Regions from separate parts of the Duganella sp. CY15W genome, predicted to be linked through region 2. Evidence: riboswitches for the same ligand, from Rfam matches in the RefSeq annotation. Region 2 holds a riboswitch; each other region holds the start of a gene.

Region 1 (2,255 bases), 1.1 Mb from region 2:
GCATACACCGGCTTGCGTGCTTTCTGCAATGCCTGCAATTCGCCACTCAGACCCGCTATCGCCTGACGGCCTTTGACATTGATGACCGCCACATCCGCGTTAGCCAGCGCACTGCGGTCGGCCGGCGTCAGGCTGTTGACCGGGATGATACGTACCGCGACGTTCAGCTCTTTCAACTCTGCCTGCAAACCGCGCACCGCCAGCACGGCGGGACGCGACTCGATATCGCCCAGCATCAGCGCCAGCGTGCGCGGCGACTGTGCCGAATGAACATGGCCGCCAACGACCAGCGACAGCAACGATAGCAACGACAGGGCCAGTGTCCACAGCTTATTCCGGAACATAGACCACCTTCCCGTCCGGCAGCTGATAGGCCGTACCCAGACGCTTGCCGGAACCCGACAACGGTTTGTCGCTCACTTTGCTGACCTTGATTTCAGCGCCCTTCTTGGTCAGCACCTCGACATGGCCGTCCGCCGATTTTTTGGCGATGGTGACTTCGGAGTTCGGGTCCAGCAAATCCATCATGTTCCAGGCCGAGAACAGCGCCAGCATCATCGCCACGATGAACACGATACTGGCATCAAACAGATTGGCGACGCCGGACAAGGGATCTTCGCCATGTTCGCCCAGCTTACTGTAGCGGTGCTTGTTCAGATAGCGCATCTCAGGCCTCCGCGCGGACCAGATGCGGCTTGGCGCCGTGCGATGCCAGCAGCGCTTCGGCGGCAAACGCAATCTCGGTCAGATCGCTGCGCAGCCAGTGCTCGCGCACCAGCGTCAGCACGTAGGCGCCCACGCTGCAGGCCAGGCCGACCACGGTGGCGGTGAACGCAGTAGTCATCGATTCCGCCATCTTCGGCAGATTGCCTTGCGCCAGACCGGCCAGCGAAATACCCATCGGGATCAGGGTGCCCATCAGGCCCAGCGCGGGGCCGACGCGCACCACGAAACGCACGCCATCCAGACGGCGCACGCCACTGGCATCGGCGCGCTGCACGATGCGTTCCAGGCGCGCATCCAGTGCAGGATCGCCTTCCTGCGCAGTCAGCACGGCAGACATCTCCTGCTTCGCAGTGGCGACCAGCATCCGCACGCCACGGCGGCGTTCCAGCCATTCGGCGCCAAAGCTGCCGAAGCAGAACAGCATATGCAGCACCAGCGCGGCAATGCCGAGCAAAACGGGGAGGTAAAGCACGTTGGAGATGGAGTACAGCAGCGTCTCGATCGCATGGATCGCCGCGTCAACAGGCAGAGTAAACATGGAGGTGTCCCGAAAAATCAGCGCGCAAAGATACGCCGGCGACGCATGCACAAGACATGGCCACCAGCCGGCACTGCCGCGGCGCGCTGTATAAATGCATAAAAATGAATGGACTACAGATGCAATCAGCTCACCTCCCCGTGAGCGGATTGAATAGAAGCGCCGATGGCGCATCCCCCTGTTTGGCCGGTATCCGGGCTGGCAAGCGAATCCGCCTGGCCTTCCCATGCACGAGGCACAGTGGCATATACGAGGCGGATAGTCGACGCGGGGACGACGCTTGTTTACCGTTGCGGGGGCAGCACAGGTTGGCCCTGGAGGGCTCCCTGTTTCCCGTTTAACTGCACCTCTGGACAGAGGCGCGAGCACCAAAACGTGGCGAGATTATACGCGAAGCGCCTGACGCGTCTCAAACCATTTACAGCACAGCAGACGGCGTTTCACTGCGCCAGGCTTTGCAGGATCGGGCAATCGGCGCGGTCGTCGCCGTGGCAGCAGCTGGCCAGCGATTGCAGCGTGTCGCGCATTTCGGTCAGTTCGGCGATGCGCTGATTGAGCGCATTGACATGCCCCAGCGCGATGGCTTTCACATCGGCGCTGGCGCGCGCCTTGTCCTGCCATAGCGACAGCAGGCCGGCGATCTGCTCCAGCGAAAAGCCCAGCGAGCGCGCACGCTTGACGAAGCGCAGCGTGTGCACATCGTTGTCGCCATAGATGCGGTAACCGGCGTCGGTGCGCTTGCCGGCCGGGATCAGGTTGATGCTCTCGTAGTAGCGGATCATTTTGGCGGAGACCCCGCTGGCAGTGGCGGCTTGTCCAATGTTCATGCTTGATTCTCCGGTTTCCAGCGGCGCAGCAGCAGCGCATTGCTGATGACACTGACGGAACTCAGCGCCATCGCGCCGCCTGCCACCATCGGGTTGAGCAGGCCGAAGGCCGCCAGCGGTATGCCGATCAGATTATAGATAAAGGCCCAGAACAGGTTCTGGCG
Region 2 (2,255 bases):
TCCGCCGTAAATCGGTACGTCCTCAACGGCTTGAAACAGCGCGCCGTCTTTTTTTGACAGCAGCCCGCCAGGCACAATAACAGTAGGTTCAACCCTGCAATGACTCAATGGACTATGAAAGGATTTACCAGAAGGAAAAATACAAGTCAGCATCAGCTCACCTTGTTTATAGCCCCACCATATTTTCCAATCACTGATTTTCCCGGTCTTGTCTTCGCCATTCACCCAGATTGAAACCATACGTTCCTTGCCTATCTTCGCTTACGTGAAAACATATCGCGAGCCGACACTCGGCAGCAGCTGCGCCAACCTTATCTCCAAATAATAAAGGCTGTCAATGATCCGGATTCGAACCATTGACAGCCTTCGTTTTTATTTATTCAGCGCTCACCAATTAGTCAATGGCGCCTTATACCGGTGCGTTGAACCCGCTCTACCAGCCAGCCAAACAGCAGTCCGATCACAGTCCACATCAGCAGTTGAATGCCGACTGCGGCGATCCTGAACTCCCACAACAGCGCTGCGGGAAAGTTCGACGGCACTTCGTTCAGTGCCGGCAGCAGATTGAGGACGACAGCAGTGATTGCTACAAACACGCCTGCCCCGGCAATCGATCCGTTCCATGCGCCCAGCCGGGCAACCAGCGCGCCGCGCACCTTGAGCGAAAACACCATGACCGTGATCGAAATGGCGATCATCAGGAAAAACAGGTCGGTGCGATAGCCGATACTCTCGGCCATCCCCACTGAGGGCGGATTGGCCGGGTACTTGATATTAGGAACAAGCACCAGCGTCGTGAACGCGGCCAGTGCCAGCCAGGCGGACAATGCCCTGGCGCCAAGCCGCCCGACGCGGCCGTGGGCATAGGCGAACACCAGCGCAAACAAGCCGCCAACCGCTGCGCCGAACACCACCACGCCGGTAAGCAGGCCGAGGCCTGCCTGCGTGGGCCGGCTCACGAGCTCTTCTTCATGCTCGTGCTCGTGTTCATGGGTATGGACGGATGCTTCGGCAGGACCATGGGAGTGGCCGCCCGCAGCGGCGCCATGATCTTCCAGCGAAATCGCCTGCTCCACCTGCGGCTCGCCATAGAAACGGGCAAAGCCAAACGCCAGCACGCCCGCAACAACGCCCGCGAGCATGCCGCGTACTAAAAACTTACCTACCATGTTGTGCTCCCGATCAGTGGCAGGGGAAGCCGAGCAGGTGACGGCCATCGTGCACGAATTCATGCACATACATGCCGGGAATCAGGGAGGTGGCGCCTTGCTCGGCACCGACAAAGTAGATGGCAAGCAGCATTAACAGGCCGCCAAATACCAGCCATGGCAACAGTTCGCTGACAGGAATGGGGCTGACGACAGGTTCCAGGGCTGGATTGAGGGTGCCGACGTTCATAATAAATTCTCCCGGGGTTACGTGCCCACTATAAAATTAAGGGTTGCTGCTTCGATTCGGGTCTGGCTTTCGGCTGTTGGACAGCAGCGATTACAGTGGCACGACCGCACCGGACTTGCACCGGTTTCCGTATCTCGACGCCCGCATTATACGCACTATTCTTTCAGAAATTGATTCATCGCTTAGGCGGAAAGAGATTCATGCACTTACGCTTATTACTCATCAGCCATGCAGCCACGGCAGCAATGCGCAGCGGACGCTTTCCGTCCGACGATGCGCTCGATGAACGTGGCATTGAAGCGACACAGGCGTGGCGTCCGCGTATCGAAGCCATGCAGGCAGCGGCCGCCTTCCGCAGCACCGCCGTGTGCGTGGGCGAGACTGCCCGCCTGCTCAATCTCGAGGCCGCCATCGCGCCTGCATTGGCAGAAATTGATTTTGGCCGCTGGACCGGACAACGCCTTGCCGATGTCGCGGCCGCCGAACCGGACGCATTGGCAACGTGGCTCAGCGATCCGCAGGCGGCGCCGCACGGCGGCGAATCCTTTGGCGCGCTGGTCGCCCGGGTCGGCGCATGGCTGGATGCGCTGCCTCACACGTCCGGGACCGTCATCGCGCTGACGCATGCCTCGGTCATTCGCGCGGCCATTCTCCATGCGCTCGGCGCCCCGCTCTCCGCGCATGCCCGCATTGAGGTCGCGCCGCTGTCACTGGCGGAGTTGCGGCGCTCAGCGCGTGGGTGGAGCTGGATCACAAGCCCGCAGGATAGCGTGTCCTAGCCACCATTCTTGCGATGCTGCCGGGCGATATCGAGTTTCTCGCACAAGGCGGCCGTGCCTTCGATCATGCGCGGGCCT
Region 3 (2,255 bases), on a different contig from region 2:
TTCAAACAGCGCCTTGCTGCGGACATCGTATGCTGACGCGCCGCTGTCGTACTGCGAATCCAGTTTGCTGTGCAAGAACAGTGCGCCGGCTTCGTAGCCGGGCGCCAGTTGCAGGCTGAATTGGCCGGAGACGTTTTCCTTGTCGTAGCCGTCGCGGTCAGGGTTGTACGAGCCGCTGGCCGGGCGGGTGGCCGAGAAGCCGTCGGATTTTTCCTTGCCGGCGCTGATCGCGTAGCTGAAGCTATGCTCACCGCCGGTGGCGCCGGACAGGGTGGCGTCGGCTTCGCGCGTCTTGTCGCTGCCGTAGCCTGCGAAGGCCGTCACGCTTGGCGTACCTTTGCCTTTTTTGGTGAAGATCTGGATGACGCCGCCGATGGCGTCGGCGCCGTACAGGGAGCTCAGTGGGCCGTAGACGATTTCGATATGGTCAATCGCGGTCAGCGGAATGGCGCTCCAGTTGGCGGCGCCGGTGGTCGAGGAACCGATACGCACACCGTCCACCAGCACGATATTGTGGTTGCTGTTGGCGCCACGGATGTAGACGCTGGACGCCGTACCTGCACCGCCGTTACGGGCGATCTCGATGCCGCGCTGGCGCTGCAGCAGGTCGATGATGGAGCCGGCGCCCGATTCCGAAATCTGCTCGGCGCTGATCGTGATGGTATCGCTGATGACGTTGGCCAGCGGTTGCGGGGTACGGGTGGCGGTGACAACCACGGTGCCATTGTTGACTGGTTCGGCGTGCGCGTAGCAGGCAGCCATGGCCAATGCCAGCGACGACAGCGCCGCAGGACGGGAGATACGAAGGGTCATGATGTTATTTCTGTTAGTAGCAACCGGCCGACGTCCCCGTTGGCCAATTGTGAACAGAAGCGAGGGGCAGCCCGCTTCCACCTGGTTTGGCCGGTATCCGGGCTAACAAGTGGAACCACCTTACCTTCCCATGCCTCGGCACAGTGGTTATAAGAGGTGATGTGTCGCGTACAGCGGCGACGCTTGCTTACCGTTGCGGGGGCAGCACACGTTGGCTTTTATGGCTTCGTGTTTCCCGTTTAACTGCAGGTCTGAACAGACATGCGGGCACCAAAACCCGCACATTATACGGGTTTAAAGGGTCAAAGTGGAGCCGTAGGGGATTTGATGGGCGCTTTGCGCGGCCTGTCGCGCCATCTCCGCAGGGGCAAGGCCGGCGTGGCACGCAGTGAGCAAACGGATGGCGCCGGCGTGGCAGATGACGATGGCCGACTGGCCTTGCAGCGCCGTGTGGAATGCGCTGATGCGCTGCGCCATCTGCAATACGCTCTCGCCGCCGCCAGGGCGGTAGTTGACCGTGTCGGCAGCCCAGGCGTCGATGGCCGCGCGGGGGATGGTGTCCCATGGCTGCATTTCCCAGTCGCCGAAATGCATCTCGGCCAGGCGGGCATCATAGTGTGGCGATGGCGTCAGGCGGGCGGCCAATTGGGCGCAGCGGCGCAGGGGGCTGGAGTAGATGGGCAGATCGCTGGGCAGCCGCAGCGTCGCCAGCGTTTGCTCCAGCTGCTCGGGCGCGACCGCCAGATCGGTACTGCCGTAGCAGATGCCTGGTGCGACCAGCGGCTGGGGATGGCGGACCAGTATCAGCGTCATCGGGTGAAGCTGGCCAGGACGCATAGATAGAACATCACTTCCGTCACCTGCTGCACCGCGCCCAGGCAATCGCCCGTGTAGCCGTCGATGCGGTGCACGCATTTACGGGCCAGCCAGAACGTCGCGATGGCCGTCGCCACCACGCCGCTGAACAGCGCAGATACTGGCAGCCAGTGCAGCGCACCGGCCGCCACGACAGGCAGGACAACGGTGAGTGCGGCGATCAGGAATTCGCGGTTGCTCATTTTCTGTGCAAGCGGCTTGGCCTTGCCTTCCGCGCGCGCGTAATCGAGACGCCAGATCAGCGAGGTCGCCATCAGGCGGGAAAGCGGATGGGCCACGAATAAGGCGCCAATCGCGGCCAGCGGCGGCAGCATGGACAGCGTCACCAGTTTCAGCGCCAGCATGCACAGCGTGCCGATCGCGCCGTAAGCGCCGATGCGCGAGTCCTTCATTATCTCCAGCACGCGCTCCTGCGTCATGCCGCCACCGAAGCCGTCGCACATATCGGCAAAGCCATCTTCATGGAAGGCGCCGGTGGCGTAGATGCCGGCTGCGGTGGAGATAACTACAGCAACTGGCGCTGGCAGGAAGTACGACGTCAATGCATAGGCGCCGCCAGTAATTGA

Evidence for each region. Region 2 has a riboswitch for cobalamin ahead of GTP58_RS06560 (CbtB domain-containing protein). Riboswitches for the same ligand answer to the same signal wherever they lie in the genome.
Region 1: linked by a shared signal. The riboswitch ahead of GTP58_RS01275 (MotA/TolQ/ExbB proton channel family protein) and the one ahead of GTP58_RS06560 (CbtB domain-containing protein) in region 2 are both predicted to bind cobalamin.
Region 3: linked by a shared signal. The riboswitch ahead of GTP58_RS30595 (TonB-dependent receptor domain-containing protein) and the one ahead of GTP58_RS06560 (CbtB domain-containing protein) in region 2 are both predicted to bind cobalamin.

Annotation. Positions count from the first base shown of each region.
Region 1 covers NZ_WWCQ01000001.1:267,756-270,010, reverse strand. Annotated here, with positions in the region: gene GTP58_RS01285 (cobaltochelatase subunit CobN) at 1-344, opposite strand, end outside; gene GTP58_RS01280 (DUF2149 domain-containing protein) at 331-666, opposite strand; gene GTP58_RS01275 (MotA/TolQ/ExbB proton channel family protein) at 668-1,264, opposite strand; cobalamin riboswitch at 1,431-1,652, opposite strand; gene cueR (Cu(I)-responsive transcriptional regulator) at 1,705-2,091, opposite strand; gene GTP58_RS01265 (cation-translocating P-type ATPase) at 2,088-2,255, opposite strand, start outside.
Region 2 covers NZ_WWCQ01000001.1:1,409,189-1,411,443, reverse strand. Annotated here, with positions in the region: gene GTP58_RS06570 (AAA domain-containing protein) at 1-240, opposite strand, end outside; gene GTP58_RS06565 (CbtA family protein) at 399-1,169, opposite strand; gene GTP58_RS06560 (CbtB domain-containing protein) at 1,183-1,398, opposite strand; cobalamin riboswitch at 1,439-1,559, opposite strand; gene GTP58_RS06555 (histidine phosphatase family protein) at 1,599-2,177, shown strand; gene GTP58_RS06550 (cobalamin-binding protein) at 2,174-2,255, opposite strand, start outside.
Region 3 covers NZ_WWCQ01000010.1:1,351-3,605, reverse strand. Annotated here, with positions in the region: gene GTP58_RS30595 (TonB-dependent receptor domain-containing protein) at 1-813, opposite strand, end outside; cobalamin riboswitch at 884-1,103, opposite strand; gene GTP58_RS30590 (histidine phosphatase family protein) at 1,108-1,626, opposite strand; gene GTP58_RS30585 (adenosylcobinamide-GDP ribazoletransferase) at 1,623-2,255, opposite strand, start outside.